Regions from separate parts of the Serratia sp. UGAL515B_01 genome, predicted to be linked through region 3. Evidence: predicted binding sites of a transcription regulator. Region 3 holds the regulator's gene; each other region holds the start of a gene.
What was found. The regulator LexA, encoded in region 3, represses DNA repair genes until DNA is damaged. The targets are predictions, from matches to a motif close to TNCTGTATGTACATACAGNA.
Positions count from the first base shown of each region.

Region 1: OK023_RS06640 (YebG family protein) is a predicted target of LexA. The motif match lies at 3,569-3,588, and genes of this name have one in related genera.
Region 2: rmuC (DNA recombination protein RmuC) is a predicted target of LexA. The motif match lies at 2,789-2,808, and genes of this name have one in related genera.

Region 1 covers NZ_CP109901.1:1,431,123-1,436,945, forward strand. Annotated here, with positions in the region: gene pabB (aminodeoxychorismate synthase component 1) at 1-286, opposite strand, end outside; gene OK023_RS06625 (YoaH family protein) at 500-733, shown strand; gene purT (formate-dependent phosphoribosylglycinamide formyltransferase) at 772-1,950, opposite strand; gene dbpA (ATP-dependent RNA helicase DbpA) at 2,145-3,527, shown strand; gene OK023_RS06640 (YebG family protein) at 3,787-4,113, shown strand; partial or broken gene yqfB (N(4)-acetylcytidine aminohydrolase) at 4,239-4,502, shown strand; gene OK023_RS06650 (tellurite resistance TerB family protein) at 4,797-5,450, shown strand; gene OK023_RS06655 (S9 family peptidase) at 5,522-5,823, shown strand, end outside.
Region 2 covers NZ_CP109901.1:4,192,000-4,197,822, forward strand. Annotated here, with positions in the region: gene OK023_RS18965 (histidine phosphatase family protein) at 296-1,078, shown strand; gene OK023_RS18970 (OprD family outer membrane porin) at 1,175-2,488, shown strand; gene rmuC (DNA recombination protein RmuC) at 2,874-4,412, shown strand; gene ubiE (bifunctional demethylmenaquinone methyltransferase/2-methoxy-6-polyprenyl-1,4-benzoquinol methylase UbiE) at 4,482-5,237, shown strand; gene OK023_RS18985 (ubiquinone biosynthesis protein UbiJ) at 5,252-5,823, shown strand, end outside.
Region 3 covers NZ_CP109901.1:3,479,861-3,485,683, forward strand. Annotated here, with positions in the region: gene dusA (tRNA dihydrouridine(20/20a) synthase DusA) at 1-204, opposite strand, end outside; gene zur (zinc uptake transcriptional repressor Zur) at 521-1,030, shown strand; gene dinF (MATE family efflux transporter DinF) at 1,129-2,466, opposite strand; gene lexA (transcriptional repressor LexA) at 2,691-3,299, opposite strand; gene OK023_RS15710 (diacylglycerol kinase) at 3,423-3,791, opposite strand; gene plsB (glycerol-3-phosphate 1-O-acyltransferase PlsB) at 4,037-5,823, shown strand, end outside.

The DNA.
Region 1 (5,823 bases), 2.0 Mb from region 3:
ATGGTGGAGACAAATTCATGGCGTCAAGCTGTTGTTGTAACTGCAAGAAAGGGTCAGCTTGTGAACAGTGCCGGATGTCTCCTCGCTGAACTTCAGTATCGGAACCGTATGTTGTTATCGTGACACGAGGTTCAGCAACCAGAATATCAAAGCGGTTATGGGAATGTTCAGCAAAACCTGAATGCAGCAGCATAGCCCAAGGGGTGTGTGCCAAAGAGGCGAATAATTCCAATACAGCACCGCGAGTATAAGGCAACGATTTAAGGTTTGGTGTGGTGGCACTCATGAGTATTAAAAACCCGACTAACTGAAACGGCGATGTAGGGCGGTTATTGTGCCATATTACGCGAGCAGACGCAGCTGGTTGAAAAGAGGTAAGGTCATCACAACGTGGTAATTCATAGGAATGAAAACGACTGGCGGGCAACAAGACAATAGACGTTGGGATCCGCAGTCTTAGAGCGTATAATTCGTCTCCATCTTTGCTGGAGAGAAACACATGCTTGCTGGTATGCCGTCACTGAGTCACCAAGAGCAGCAGGAAGCTGCTGAACGTATCCATCATCTTATGGAACAAGGTATGAGCAGTGGTGAAGCCATTGCACTTGTCGCGCAAGAAATCCGCGAAAAACATCAGGGCGATCGGGTGACTGTGATGTTCGAGGATGAACAAGAACAGGAAGAGCCGACAGAGTACCTGGACGAAGATAGTGAAGACACCAAAAATTGTTGATGGTGTTTGGGGCCCCGGTATGCCGAAACCCTAGAGTATTATTCTAGCACCTTAACCGCAGCGGCGGCCTGCTTTGCTAACGTGACAGCTTGTTCAATATTTGTTGCGGTAGAGAGTGCGACGCCCAGACGACGTTTGCCACTGATGTCCGGTTTGCCAAATAAACGCACCTGATTGTATCCCTTTAATGCAGAGTCTAACCCGCTAAAACGGACATCATTGCCGGTGAGTTCTGGCAGGATCACCGCAGAGGCGGAAGGCCCGAATTGGCGGATAACGTTGATTGGTAACCCAAGAAACGCTCTTACGTGTAGAGCGAACTCCGACAAATCCTGTGAAACCAGTGTGACCATACCGGTATCGTGCGGGCGTGGAGAAACCTCACTGAAAATTACCTCATCGCCGCAGACAAAGAGCTCGACACCGAATAAACCCAAACCGCCTAATGCGTTGACGACTTTTTCCGCGATTGCTTGTGCTCGACTAAGTGCCAATTCAGACATCTGTTGTGGCTGCCAGGATTCACGGTAGTCGCCATCTTCCTGACGATGGCCGATTGGAGCGCAGAAATGGATGCCATCAACGGCTTTGATAGTTAACAAGGTGATCTCGAAATCAAATTTTACTAATCCTTCGACAATCACCCGCCCACCACCGGCACGACCTCCTTGCTGCGCGTAATTCCAGGCGGTATTCAATTGCTGTTCATCACGGATCAGGCTTTGGCCTTTACCCGATGAGCTCATGACCGGTTTGACGATACACGGATAACCAATTTCTGCCGCCGCTTGACGGAAGCTCTCCTTGCTATCCGCAAACTGGTAGCTGGAAGTGGGCAATCCTAAGGTTTCTGAAGCTAAGCGACGAATACCTTCACGATTCATGGTAAGACGTGTGGCTTCAGCGCAAGGTACTACGCGATGGCCTTGTTGCTCCAGTTCAACCAGCATATCGGTGGCGATAGCTTCAATCTCTGGCACGATATAGTCGGGACGTTCTTGCTCGATCACTGCTTTCAGTGCATTGCCGTCCAGCATATTGATGACATGGCTACGATGTGCTACATGCATGGCAGGGGCGTCGGCATAGCGATCTACAGCGATCACTTCTAACCCTAAACGCTGGCATTCAATGGCCACTTCCTTACCCAGTTCGCCTGAACCGAGCAGCATGACACGCGTAGCAGAAGGACGCAGGGCGGTTCCAATCGTTAACATAGTTTCGTACCTGATTCTGTAGGAATTAATACGGTCTGACAATGAGTGCGCAGTATATGCGAAAACGATTGCGTACGCAGCAAGGCTGCACTTAAATCGAGGGGATGAATAGAAATCTGTTATCATCTGCGCCAGATCCGGCGCCTGCCCAATGGCCGCGCCACCTTTTCACCTGCCATATAAGAGTCATTGCCGTGAGCACAGTTTCTTTTTCCTCCCTGCCACTGCCAGCTGAACAGTTGGCCAACCTCAACGAACTGGGGTATGCCGAAATGACGCCGGTACAGGCCGCAGCGTTACCTGCCATATTAAAAGGACAGGATGTACGTGCCAAAGCAAAAACCGGCAGCGGTAAGACAGCGGCGTTCGGTATTGGCCTGCTGGATAAAATCAATGTTAGCCAAGTGGCAACGCAGGCGCTGGTCCTCTGCCCGACACGTGAACTTGCCGATCAGGTCAGTAAAGAGTTACGTCGTCTTGCCCGTTTCACGCAGAACATCAAAATATTGACCCTTTGTGGCGGCCAACCGGTCGGACCACAGCTCGACTCTTTGGTGCATGCTCCCCATATCGTGGTGGGTACGCCAGGCCGTGTGCAGGAACATTTACGCAAAACAACCCTGGTACTTGACGATCTGAAAGTACTGGTGCTTGATGAAGCCGATCGTATGCTGGATATGGGTTTCGCGGACGATATTGATGATGTGATCAGTTACACCCCACAAACACGTCAGACTTTGCTGTTTTCTGCCACTTATCCGGCAGGTATTGAACGCATCAGTGCCCGCGTGCAACGCCAGCCTCTGAATGTGGAAGTTGCGGATAAGGAAGAGCAAACAAATATCGAACAGCGCTTCTATGAAACTACACAAGATCAACGCCCTGCACTTCTGGTTGCGGCCCTTCGCCATTATCAACCGTCCTCATGCGTCGTATTCTGCAACACCAAGCGTGACTGTCAGAGCGTGTTTGAAGCGCTCGAAAGTCGTGACATTAGCGTGTTGGCGCTTCACGGCGATCTGGAACAGCGGGACAGGGATCAGGTGCTGGTGCGTTTTGCTAACCGGAGTTGCCGTGTGCTGGTGGCGACCGATGTTGCTGCTCGTGGTCTCGATATCAAAGAGTTGGCGTTAGTGGTCAACTACGAGCTGTCGTTTGATCCGGAAGTGCATGTTCACCGCATTGGCCGCACCGGGCGAGCGGGTTTGAATGGGTTAGCCATCAGCTTGTGTACGCCACAGGAAATGGTACGCGTTCATGCCCTTGAGGACTATTTGCAGATGACCGTGAAGTGGGCACCGGTATCTGAATTGAGCGGAGCTCCAAACACTCCCCTTGAAGCTGAAATGGTCACACTGTGCATCGATGGCGGCCGCAAGGCTAAAATTCGCCCAGGTGATATTCTTGGCGCGTTGACCGGAGAAGCTGGACTGACTGCGGCAGAGGTCGGGAAGATCGACATGTTCCCGGTACACGCTTATGTGGCCATCCGCAAGGCGAGTGCGCGCAAAGCATTACAACAGCTCCAGCAGGGAAAAATAAAAGGTAAGAGTTGCAAAGTGCGATTGTTGAAATAATAAATGATGGATTGCTTGCGACCTGCTGTGAAAGTACCTTATACTGTATAAAATCACAGTGCCTTGCTCTGATTAATTCGAGTTGCGGAAAGGCGGCCAGCTCATGAATCCCCAGGATGACTGTGTGCCTGGGGTGATAAATCTGTTGAGAGCCGCTTTGAAAGCTGTTAGCTATGGCCCTAAAGGGGAAAGTAATCGTGCGCAGCTAACGCCTCTGCAACTTTAGTATGATGAGTATATAACCTTTGAGGAAACGTTCATGGCTGTTGAAGTGAAATATGTAGTAGTCAGAAACGGTGAGGAAAAAATGACTTTCGCAAACAAGAAAGAAGCCGATGCCTATGACAAGATGCTCGATCTGGCTGACGGCCTTGGCGAATGGTTGCAGCAAGCGCCTGTTACGTTGGAAGAAGAACAGCGTGAAGCGCTAAGCCTTTTCTTGGCAGAAAATAAAGATATGTTATCTCAGATTTTGCGTGGTGGTGCAGCCCCACAAGAAACCGTAAAAAAACCGGCTAAAAGCAAAACGGATAAAATGGTACTTCTCTCGGAAGAAGACGCAGAGCCAAGAGAACAGGCCGCGTGATACGCGACATAATCAGTTAGTTTTACGTTGCAGGTAGCTCATCCTCCTGCAACGAGCAGGGTGGGTTCATATAGGATTTTAACGCTGCGTGCCTTAACCTTTTCAGTTGCTTCGAGCAAGGTATTATGGCTGGTCACAAAATCATTACTATCCGTGACGCCAGTGAATCGCATTTCGAACCGGGCGAAGTATTACGCGTCAGTCGCAATGAAGCTGGTGTGTTTTTTGTTTTGTTGAGATCAAATCGGTAATGGCGGTACATCTTGATGCTCTAACTAAAGAACATGCGAGACAAGAAAATATGTCCCTTAGCGAGCTAAAAACAGCTCATTGAAGAGATCTATCCAGGCTTGGAAAAGTTATTTGTTATTACTTTCAGTAAACTTTAATCCTTTCTTATCAGACTATTACTTTCAATTCAGAAGAGTTCCTGCATCCAGATGCACTCCAGTTACAACTTTTAGTCGATCATGTGTTTCAAATGACACAACTCAGTAGAGGGACTTTCGGTAAGGCCTGTCCCGTTGCTGGCTACTTACAACCCCAATCTATTCGGTCATTAGCGACAAAAATTTGTAGCGACAATACATTTATTTACAAATAATACCATAATCTGAGGAACGCTGGCCAAGTTGGCTCGGAGGTGTTTGCGAGCCACTATATTCAATTTGTTAGAGGTAGGAATGAAAAATAACTGGTTGCAACAGATCCAATCTATGCTGGGTGACAAAAAAGAGTCAACGGGTGGTACTGAAGGGATTGGAAAGTTATTGGCCCCAACTGCGTTAGGCGGGCTAGTTGGTGTTTTGTTAGCGAATAAATCCTCTCGTGAAATGGTAAGTAAATACGGTAAAAACGCACTGATTATTGGTGGCAGTGCAGCGGTTGGTGCTGTGTTGTGGAACAAATATAAGCAACGTGTCAGAGAGGAGCAGCAACAAGAACCACAATTTGTTGAGCAGAGGTCGCCTTTAGATCTGCGTGCCAAACGTTTGGTGCAGGCATTGGTGTTCGCTGCTAAAAGCGATGGTCACATAGATGCAGACGAAAAACGCGCAATTGACCATAGTCTTGAGCAATTGCAGCTAGGGAGTGAGGCCCAAGCTTGGGTGCAACAAGCTATTGATCAGCCACTGAACCCCGAATTGATCACACAAAGCGTGAAGAATGAAGATGAAGCCTTAGAGGTATATTACCTGAGCTGCATGGTTATTGATGTCGACCATTTCATGGAGCGCAGCTATCTTGATGCGTTGGCGCAGTCGTTGAAAATTCCGGTAGATGTAAGACAAGGGATTGAAAATGACGTTAACGAGAAAAAACGCGAATTACTCTAGCTGCATAGCTTGTTAATTTAATAAGGATCGTGTCACTCTTGCTTTTATCAATCTAAACGGATGATTTAGCAATGATGACACCTCCTAAAGCTGAAAAACGGCCTTATCCAATCACCCTACACGGCGATACTCGTGTAGACGACTATTACTGGTTACGTGATGATGAACGTTTAGACCCCGATATATTGAGCTATCTTGATGCTGAAAATGCCTACACTGAGGCACAGTTGAGTCCGCAGCAACCATTGCGTGAAACTCTGTATCAGGAAATGGTCGCTCGCATTCCGCAACAAGAGCATTCGGTGCCTTACGTCAAGCGTGGTTTTCGTTATCAGACCCGTTATGAACCAGGCAATGAATATGCAATATATGT
Region 2 (5,823 bases), 710 kb from region 3:
ATTTTGGGTATAACCTCATTAATTACTTTTCATTGCTAAATATAATTAAAGCTAAGTGAGAATTCGATCACGATTTTATCTTAAGATAATGTTTTTTCTTTCCCTGGCTTTTTAGTGGTGTTATTTTCCAAATAAGTGGATTGTTACTGTTAATAAACAGGCAAAACCCAAATCTGTTGACGAAAAATTGTCACGGGTTTGGGTTTTTTTTGTGGTTTAGTTAAGTAACGACTGCGAGTAATTAAAAAGCTAACGTATAGACGTAATATTTTCTACTAAGGAATAATCAATGAAAATTAAAACATGGTTGTTGGCCTCTCTGCTTTCTTTATCTTCGGCATCTGTACTTCATGTTTCTGCTGCTGAAACCGATAGCGTAAATATTTACTTTGCCCGTCATGGTAAAACGATACTTAATACCTATGAACGAGTACAGGGCTGGGCAGATTCACCACTGACACCTGCGGGTGTCGAAGTGGCTCGCTATCTGGGGGCGGGTTTAAAAGGGATCACATTTGATCGCTATTACACCAGCGATGCGGGGCGGCAGCGCGAAACGATGAAAACTATCCTGCAGGAAATTGGACAGCCGCAGGCTAAAGTAACGGAGCTTACTGATTTACGTGAGGTATTCTTCGGAGGATTTGAAGGGCTGCCAAACGAAAATATGTACGATGCCTCTGCTAAAACGCTGGGTTTGGCTCCCGGTGTCACTGTTTTTAAGCAGGTAAGTGAAGGCAAAATCAACCTTATCACAATGGTTGATACCATCAGCAAGAGTGATGACCAAAAAGAGGCCGAAGATGCTCTCCAGGTTAAAACGCGTATGCAGCGTGCTTTGAATACCATGGTACAGGATGCCTTAAAGGATGGAGACAAAAATATACTGGCGGTTTCTTCAGGATTATCGATATTAATGATGCTTTCAGATATGACTGATAATCCGAATAAAAATAAGCCACTGGAAAATGCAGCGGTAGTGAAGATTAGTTATAAAGATGGAAAATATACGGTAACCGACGTTGGCGACATGAGTTATGTATCAAAAGGAAAGGAGGCCTTAAAGAAAAGTCATTAAGCTTTTTTGTGAAAATAAATATACCTTCATAATTTTGATATGCCGGGTGTAAATCCCCGGCTGGCTTTCACTAGATCTATTTCAGGGATGACAATAATGAAAAGTTCCTTTTCATGGTGTTTTATTGCGGTATCACTATTATCTTCCACCGTTCAAGCTGCTGATGAAAACGTATTTTCCTCATCTTTTTTCAGTGATAGCCATGCTGAAATTTCACTGAAAAATATCTGGAAATACCTCAAGGAGGATTCTGCTAATCCCAAAAGAGTTCATAACGCTTGGGGGCAAGGGTTGGCGCTAAGCTATCAATCCGGTTATCTGGCAGATACTCTCGGTGTTAATCTTGATTACTACAGTGCGGTAAAACTGGGAGCCAGCGACTATTTCAACAGTCGTGGAGTGCTGTATAACAATGGGCCAGGTAATGATAAAAGTAATGCAACTGGCTTCAGCAAGATTGGTCAACGCTATGTCAAACTTAAAGGTGAGGTTGGTGGTGCTGCGCTCAATGCACAGTGGGGTTGGCAAACTTTGCATGACTATGGCGTGCTTACTAACTCCACACATCTTTCACCCACCGCTTACCTCGGCTGGTCGGGGGGGATAACGGGGGCTGGACTTTCTTTACGCGGTGCCTACGTTGAGCGCTCCATGGAGCGGAACTCTCCAGACAGCCTGCGTTTGCAAACCAATGATAGGCGTTTTATTAACCACCTTGCTACAGGAGAGCTGGGTTATAAAAATGACCTGTTTAATGGGCAATTGATTTATGGAGAGTCGCAGAATTACTTACGTCGTCAGATCCTACTCCTAACGATTAAACCCGCTAAAAAACTCAGTCTGAGTAGCCAGATTTATGCCACCCAGGCGTTGGATGATTACAAAGTGATGGCGCTGGACAGACGTAATTTTGATCGTACCGCTAATCACTATGCCTTTGATGTTAAATGGAAGGAACCTCGTTGGAACCTTAAGTTGGGGGCCTCCTACACACGGGCAGCGAAAGGAGAAGGCGAACTCGGTTTTTTTCCGCGGCAATTGACCAGAAACTCACGCGGCTCTTACACCTCAATGTCCCACGTTGGCGAGGACTATCTGCGTGATGGTGAAACTATGTTGGCAGTGCTGGCCGAGTACCATATTACCCCAGAGTTTAGCGCAGGTATTACCGGCAACTATGGCCAGTTTAACTACCAAGGGACGATGGTGCACACGGGGGAAGTCAACGCTTTTGGCAGTTGGGCTCCTTCGCATCCTGCGCTGAAAAATTTGAAGATTTTCAGCAGGATCGGTCCAGGTTGGTCCTATAAGAATGTGAATAAAACGCCAGTGATATCCGAAGGGCGTTATTTCCGTTCCCATTCTCTTGCTGCCGAGTTTATCGCCGAGTATCGCTTTAAACTGTTTTAGGCTATGCCTCTTAACTGTTCGTGGTGCCGTCGCAGACCCAAAAGCCCATTATCAAGGGGGGGAGGGCAGAGTGGCCCTCTGCTCAAGCCCGATAACACAGAGAATAGGCTTTTGGGGCGCGACCCTACGGGCTGACGCCATTTGCGCGCAGAACAAGGCGTGAGCCGTGAGGTTGGGTGGACCCAATAAGCGGCGAACAACGCAGCAATGCGCGCAAATGACCGCCAACGGCGCTCGCGTACAGTTAAGGGACACAGCCTGGTCTTTTTTATCGGTGCTGCGTCTTCCTGAATGAAAATAGACTGGACACCCATACAGCATCACTTTAACGTTGCATGCAACAAGCGCGACACGTGCTGGGATCGTATAGCTAATGGGAGGCAGGGTGGATACCAGTTTGGTTTATGGTATTGGTGGGATGGCGATAGGTTTGCTGCTGGGATGGCTGATGGTTAGCCTGAGGGCTCAGCAGCACAGCGCCAAATATGAAACCGATCTGCGCTTGCTGGAACAATCTCTGCGGCAGACACAAATCGAAAACGATACCTGCCAAGAGAAATTACAGCGCAGCGATCAGCAACTGCGGCAAAACGATCAGGAATTACGCACGCTGCATAGTCAACTCGCCGCTGGGCAGGAGAGGCTACAGCAACTCAATCACTGGCGTAATGAGTGCGAATTATTGAATCAGGAGCTACGGGCGCAGCGTGAAGTCATCAGTGCGCAAGAGGCCGAATTGCGTGAAGTGACGATTCGTCTGGAAGAGACCCGCATGGCGGCGGAAGAAAAACAGCGGTTACTGATCAATAGTGAACAGCGCCTGAACACTCAGTTTGAAAACCTGGCGAACCGGATTTTTGAAAACAGTGGACGCAAGGTGGATGAACAGAATAAACAAAGTTTAGACCGTCTGCTGTTGCCCTTACGCGAGCAGTTGGACGGTTTTCGTCGTCAAGTGCAGGAGAGCTTTGGTCAGGAAGCCCGCGAACGGCATACGCTAACTCACGAAATCCGTAACCTGCAGCAACTGAATGCGCAAATGGCGCGTGAAGCACTCAATCTGACCAAAGCGCTGAAAGGGGATAACAAAACGCAAGGCAATTGGGGAGAAGTAGTACTGAGTCGAGTGTTGGAGGCCTCTGGTCTGCGCGAAGGGCATGAGTACGAAACCCAGGTTAACGTACGCGTGGATCATCAAAGCCGTATGCAGCCCGATGTTATTGTGCGTTTGCCTCAGGGCAAGGACGTGGTGATAGATGCCAAGATGTCTTTGGTGGCCTACGAACGTTACTTTAACAGTGGGGACGATACTGAGCGTGAGGGCGCATTGAATGAGCATATTGCTTCGCTGCGTGGGCATATCCGCCTCTTAGGCCGGAAGGATTATCAACAATTGCCGGGCTTACGCTCACTGGATTACGTGTTGATGTTTATCCCCGTGGAGCCTGCATTTTTACTGGCGATAGATCGTGAACCTGACCTGATCGGTGATGCGTTGCGGCACAATATCATGCTGGTGAGTCCGACCACGCTGTTGGTCGCTTTGCGCACTATTAGTAACCTGTGGCGTTATGAGCAACAAAGTCAGAACGCACAGCGAATTGCCGATCGTGCTGCACGGCTGTATGACAAGATGCGCCTGTTTGTTGACGATATGTCTGCATTAGGGCAAAGCCTGGATAAAGCTCAGGGCACTTTTCGCTTGGCAATGAACAAACTTAGCGAAGGTCGTGGTAATCTTATTGGCCAGATTGAAGGGTTCCGGGCGTTGGGGGTCGAGGTTAAACGGCCAATTAACCCGCAATTAGCTCAGCAATCAGATATCCAAGATGATAATGAGACTCCCGCAATGCGATACAATGAGAGTGTTGCATTACAAGGTAGAGGCGATGAAGACGCCGAAGAACCTGGTTCCACCGCGTAGTAGGTGGGGTATTTTGCGGCTTTCTGGTACACTCCTTGACACTAAATTGACTGAATAGCAGGCAGGACAATGGTAGATCAAACGCAGGAAACCACCGATTTTGGCTTTCGTACGGTAGCGAGAGACGAAAAGCAGGCCATGGTGGCAAACGTTTTTCACTCTGTGGCGGCAAAGTATGATGTGATGAACGACCTGATGTCGTTTGGTATCCACCGGCTTTGGAAGCGTTTTACCATTGATTGCAGCGGTGTGCGCCGTGGTCAACGCGTGCTGGATCTGGCCGGGGGAACTGGCGATCTGGCGGCCAAATTCTCGCGTATGGTTGGTGAACAAGGACAGGTAATACTGGCGGACATCAACGACTCGATGCTTAAAATGGGGCGTGAAAAACTGCGCGATCGTGGCATTGTCGGCAATATCAGCTATGTGCAAGCAAATGCTGAAACTCTGCCATTTCCTGATAACTATTTTGATTGCATCACCATTTCCTTTGGCTTACGTAACGTGACCGACAAAGATAAGGCACTGCGCTCTATGTTCCGCGTGTTAAAACCGGGTGGTCGCCTGCTGGTTCTCGAGTTCTCCAAACCGTTGATAGAGCCATTAAGTAAAGCTTACGACGCTTATTCCTTCCATGTGCTGCCTAAAATTGGCGAGCTGGTGGTAAAAGACCCAGACAGCTACCGCTATCTGGCTGAGTCGATCCGTATGCATCCCGATCAGGATACGCTCAAAGGTATGATGAGCGCGGCTGGTTTTGAAAACGTCACCTATTTTAATCTGACCGGTGGCATTGTTGCATTGCACCGGGGCTTTAAGTTCTGATGATGGAAATGCCGATGCTGCTAACTCCGTTACTGACTGGTGTGCTGGAAACTTCCCTCAATAGCCTGCTGTTTCGCGACCGCAGTATGAAATCTGTGCGCCAACGGTTGCTAGGTAAGATACTGCGCATCGAATTGCAGGAGCTTTCAGCTCCTTTGGTATTGATCTTCAGCGAGCATCGGGTAGATGTGCTCGGGCAGTCTGAAGACCATGCAGATTGTACTTTACAAACCCGAGTGTCGGCTTTGGTGAAACTGCGTGATCGTCAGCAACTCTCGCCAATGATGCGTAGTGGTGAATTGATCGTCGAAGGTGATATCCAAGTGTTACAGCAGTTGGTAGCACTGCTCGACCTGGCGGAGTGGGAGCCTGCGGAGTGGCTTGCACCTTATATCGGTGATATTGCCGCGCAAGGGCTTAGCCAGATTGCCAGTAAAGGTCTTGGATTGGTAAAGTCGGGCTGGCAAAGTCAGCAACGTTATATGGCAGAGGCGTTGACAGAGGAGTGGCGTATGGCTCCAGGGACGCTTGAAGTGATCTGGTTTAACGAAGAAGTTGATGCCGTAGCTCGCCAACTAGAAGCGCT
Region 3 (5,823 bases):
TACCGGATGCTCTTCTTCGCTGTACGCCAGATAATCCCCTTTGCCGTGAATAATCGCGCCGGTGGTCACCATTTCGGTATACAACAGTATCTCTTTGCTCAGCAAACGATGAAAATAACGGCAGTGGCGGTCGGTCCAGTCCAGCATCGGGGCAATGGAGAAACGATTGGCGGCGTATTTGGAAATGTTGATTTCTTTCGTCATGCTGAGTTACTGGCTACCTGAAATGTCTAGGATTCAACAACCGGTGCTCAGCACCGATGTCGCTAAGCGGCTATTATAGCGACAATTTTGGAGCTTGGGAAAAACACCATTTATCTAGGCAAGAATAAAGAGGGCTGATTGAAGCAAAATAGGCTGTGAATAGCGACAGTAAATATTGCAAATTTGAAATACGACAAAACTTGTAAATAGTCTGTTGAGAACACGTTAGCCATGTGAAACAGAACAACCCTCGGCGACTGCGCTTAAATATGATAAAATCGACTTCTTTACGTACCGGGATATCGGGATATTTGCCATGAACCCAACCAACCAGGAAAAGCTGCTCGCGCAGGCTGAACAACTCTGTCAGCAGCGCAACGTGCGACTAACCCCGCAACGGCTGGAAGTATTACGCCTGATGGCTGAGCAGCCCGGTGCCATCAGTGCCTATGACCTGCTGGACCTGCTGCGTGTGGCGGAACCTCAGGCAAAACCGCCTACGGTATACCGTGCTCTGGATTTCTTACTGGAGCAGGGGTTTATCCACCGCGTTGAGTCAACCAACAGCTATGTAGTATGCCATCACTTTGAACAACCGATGCACACATCTGCGCTGTTTATCTGTGATCGTTGTGGACTGGTTACTGAACGCACCACCGAAGGGATGGAAGAAACATTACAGAAACTCGCCCAGGAATCAGGGTTCGTATTACGGCACAGCGTGGTTGAAGCACACGGTTTATGTTCCCCTTGTGTTGAAATAGAGGCTTGTGAGAATAAACACGATTGCAATCACGATCACAGCATTGTGACAAAGAAAAAATAAATAGACCGGGAACACCTTATGTTCCCGTTATCGAATGCGGGATGAGGTCCCTGATTAGGTATCAATGCTCCCTTTCTACCGGCCAGATTAATTGGCAATTATCTTGCTGAGAACCAGGTTCCGTGAAGACGATGGCGGTGCCACATCCACCACAATACAATGCCCCGAAGTGCCAGAAATACGGTCAAAGCCAACCATAAACCATGATTACCTAATACAGGCAGGGTCAGTAGGGTAACACCATAGCCGATCGCCGCCACCGCCATACTGTTGCGCATCTCGGTACCACGGGTAGCACCGATAAACATGCCGTCCAGTAAATAACACCAAACACCCACCAGAGGTAGCACCACTTGCCAAGGCAGGTAATGGCCAGCCAGCGCACGAAGCTCAGGCAATGAAGTCAATGCAGCCACGATCTGCTGCCCGGCAAGCAAGTAAATGACGGCAAAACCACAGGCAACCAAGCACGCTTGCCGACAAGCGGCATGCCAAACCTTGCGTAATCGACGATCGTCATGTGCGCCATAGGCATAACCCGAGTGCGCCTCTACGGCGTAAGCAAAACCGTCCAGCGCGTAGGCGGTAAACGTCAGCAAATTCATCAGCACCGCATTGACCGCCACCACGCTCCCTCCCATTCTGGCCCCTAATAGGGTAATGGCAGCAAAACACAGTTGCAGTAATAGCGAGCGCAGCATAATGTCACGGTTAAGCGCCAAGAGCTGGCGCAGATTACCACGCCAAGCTGTGAGTAATATTGCCAGCGAAATCCCGTGTAAACGTAATACCCGTAATGATAACCATAAGCCAAGCATTAGCGTTGCATATTCCGCAATAACCGTCGCTGCTGCAGCCCCTTGCACATTCCAACCCAGTCCCATCACCAGCCAGATATCCAATACGATGTTCAGCAGATTGCCGCTAATCAGTAAAATTACCGGCGCACGTATATACTGGACACCCAGCAGCCAGCCCAACAGCACCATATTGGCTAATGCTGCGGGGGCACTCAACCAACGGACCTCCAGAAATAGTCTTGCTTGTGCCAACACGTCCCTATCGCCACCGACTACATGCAGTGCAAGCGTGATCAACGGCGTACGCAACACCACAATAGCCATCCCTGCCAGCAGAGCCAGTAAGAATGGTTGTATAAAAGTACGCGCCAATTTCCGTGGGTCTTGCGCTCCCAACGCCTGTGCCGCAAGGCCGGTAGTGCTCATGCGCAAAAATAGCATCAGCATAAACAGGAAGCTGGTCACCATAGAGCCGACGGCAACACCACCAAGGTAAATCGGGCTGTCAAGATGACCGATAACGGCTGTATCAACCAAACCGAGCAAGGGAACCGTAATATTGGAAAAGATCATCGGCAGTGCAAGGCGCCACAGCGCTTTGTCGGCATCGCTGGTGAAAGTAGAAAGCAGGCGCATAGCAGTACGTTCTCAAGGCAGGGTCAGTTAAGGATGAGTTAAAAAAGAAATCGCACTAGGGCTGCACGATATACCCTGCTATCTTTCAGGTAACGGCATTGTTTACGCAGCCCTTCAAGTTACAGGGATGTTGGTTACCTGTATCTTGAAGTTACTTGGGTATATTGTCTGTGCATTGAAAGAAGATGGTCGATAAACGTGGGCACCAATACCTGGTAAAACCTTTAGAGCCAGTCACCGTTACGGATCACCCCAACCGCCAAACCTTCTATAGTGAAATTCTGTTGACGCAGATCAACCACTATCGGCTGAAACTCACTGTTTTCCGGCAGTAACTCAACAACGTTACCGTGCTTTTTCAGACGTTTTACAGTAACTTCGTCCTCAATACGGGCGACGACCACCTGGCCGTTACGCACATCCTGAGTTTTATGCACTGCCAGCAAATCGCCATCCAGAATGCCAATGTCACGCATCGACATACCGCTCACTCGCAGCAGAAAATCTGCATTAGGTTTGAACAGGGAAGGATCAACTTTGTAATGCCCTTCGATATGTTGCTGAGCCAGTAAAGGTTCACCAGCAGCGACCCGACCTACCAAAGGCAGCCCCTCTTCATCTTCCATCAGCAGGCGAATCCCCCGAGAGGCACCGGAGACGATTTCGATGACACCTTTACGGGCCAGTGCCTTCAGATGTTCTTCAGCAGCATTTGGCGAACGGAACCCCAGACGTGTTGCGATCTCGGCACGCGTTGGTGGCATGCCCGTTTGAGAAATATGATCGCGAATCAGGTCATAGACCTCTTGCTGCCTGGTAGTTAGTGCTTTCATTCCGCCCCCTGTTTGTTTATACAGTCTTGCTGTGAGTATATACAGGTAAATATAGATTGGGAACCTAAGAATGAATAAAAATCAGGGATTAGCGAACTTGTTCGCAACATTGTCACCTTAACTTCAAGCAAAATGCACCCAAAGCACGGAGCCCCAAACAAACAGCGCCAAAATAATCGTCAAAGATACCGCCGCCGAACCCATGTCTTTCGCCCGCCCCGATAATTCGTGGTAGTCCGCTCCTACACGGTCAACGACAGCTTCAATGGCACTGTTGAGTATTTCGATAATCATCACCAGCATTACCGAACCTATCAGTAAAATCCGTGCTACGGCACCGACATCCAACCAAATCGCCAGTATGATAGCCAACACGGCAACAACCAGCTCCTGGCGGAATGAGGCCTCGTTGTGCCAAGCTGCTGATAAACCTTTATATGAATAACCAACGGCTTTCACAATACGTTTTAGACCAGTGATTTGATTTGCCATGGTAAGGGGACCTTTCTCAGCGGTAAATGATAGAACCGTCACCAATTCAGGATACAGCAAGGCATTTTTTGAGCATAAGGCTAGCCCTGCCATAGTGGTCAGCGCTGCAAGCTGACACACATACGGTATAATCTAATTAAGTCTATCCATTGCCTGGATGGTTCTGGATTTCCCAACACCACAGACCTGTTACCCGGTTTCTGGTATTCTTGCGGCGCATTGCTAACAAGAGGCTTCACGTTGTTATGTCAGGTTGGCGTAAAATTTATTATAAATTATTGAGTTTACCAATGAAATTATTGGTAAACAGTAAGGTTATCCCTTCAGATCCGGTCATGGAGTTAGGGTTAGACCCCTCACGGCCGATTTTGTATGTTTTACCTTATAATTCCAAGGCGGATTTACTGACTTTGCGCACCCAGTGCCTAGAGCAAGATCTGCCCGATCCCCTTAAACCACTCGAAATAGACGGTATCGTACTGCCTAGCCATGTGTTTATTCACGATGGTCCGCGCGTATTCCGTTATTACACGCCGAAAGAAGAGTCGGTAAAGCTGTTCCACGATTATCTGGATTTACATCGTAACAACCTAGAGCTTGATATTCAGATGTTGCCGGTATCGGTAATGTTTGGCCGTTCCCCAGGGCGTGAAGGCCAAGGTGCGCCGCAACTACGCCTGCTGAACGGGGTACAGAAATTCTTTGCCGTATTATGGTTAGGGCGAGACAGCTTTGTCCGCTTCTCTAATACCGTGTCTTTACGCCGAATGGCGACCGAGCATGGCACAGATAAATCTATCGCGCAGAAACTGGCTCGAGTGGCACGTATGCACTTCGCACGCCAGCGTTTGGCCGCAGTTGGGCCAAGCCTGCCTGACCGTCAGGATCTGTTTAATAAACTACTGGCTTCCAAAGCGATTGAAAAAGCCGTCGAAGACGAGGCTCGTAGCAAGAAGATCTCTCACGAAAAAGCACAACAAAATGCAATTGCATTGATGGAAGAGATTGCTGCTAACTTTTCCTATGAAGCGGTGCGCCTGTCTGACCGTGTGCTCAGCTGGACCTGGAACCGTTTGTATCAGGGTATCAACGTCACCAATGCTGAGCGCGTGCGTCAATTGGCGCAGGACGGCCACGAGATTGTCTATGTTCCCTGTCACCGTAGCCATATGGACTACCTGTTACTTTCTTACGTGCTCTACCACCAAGGGCTGGTACCACCGCATATTGCTGCCGGTATCAATTTGAATTTCTGGCCTGCTGGGCCGATTTTCCGCCGCTTGGGTGCGTTCTTCATCCGTCGGACTTTCAAGGGTAATAAACTCTATTCGACGGTGTTCCGTGAATATCTTGGTGAGTTGTTCACTCGCGGCTACTCAGTAGAATACTTTGTTGAAGGTGGGCGTTCCCGAACTGGCCGCCTGCTGGAACCCAAAACCGGTACTCTTTCGATGACCATTCAAGCCATGTTACGAGGAGGTACTCGGCCAATTACGCTGGTGCCAATTTACATCGGCTATGAGCACGTGATGGAAGTAGGCACCTACGCCAAAGAATTGCGTGGTGCAACCAAAGAGAAAGAAGGCCTGTTACAAATGCTGCGCGGCCTGCGTAAACTGCGCAACCTGGGCCAAGGTTACGTCAATTTTGGTGAGCCGTTGTCATTAACGTCTTACCTCAATCAGCACGTTCCCCAATGGCGTGAGTCTATAGACCCAATAGAAACGCCACGCCCAAACTGGCTAACCCCCGTGGTAAACGATCTGGCAATCCAAATCATGGTGCGCATCAACAACGCTGCCGCAGCCAATGCCATGAACCTGTGCTCCACTGCGCTATTGGCCTCTCGTCAGCGTTCACTGACCCGAGAGCAGTTGGTTGAGCAGTTGGATTGCTACCAACAATTGATGCGCAATGCGCCTTACGCACGCGACGTGACAGTACCTTCACAAACGCCGGATCAGTTGTTGGATCATGCATTGAACATGAACAAGTTCGAGGTGGAAAAAGACAGCATCGGCGACATCATTAT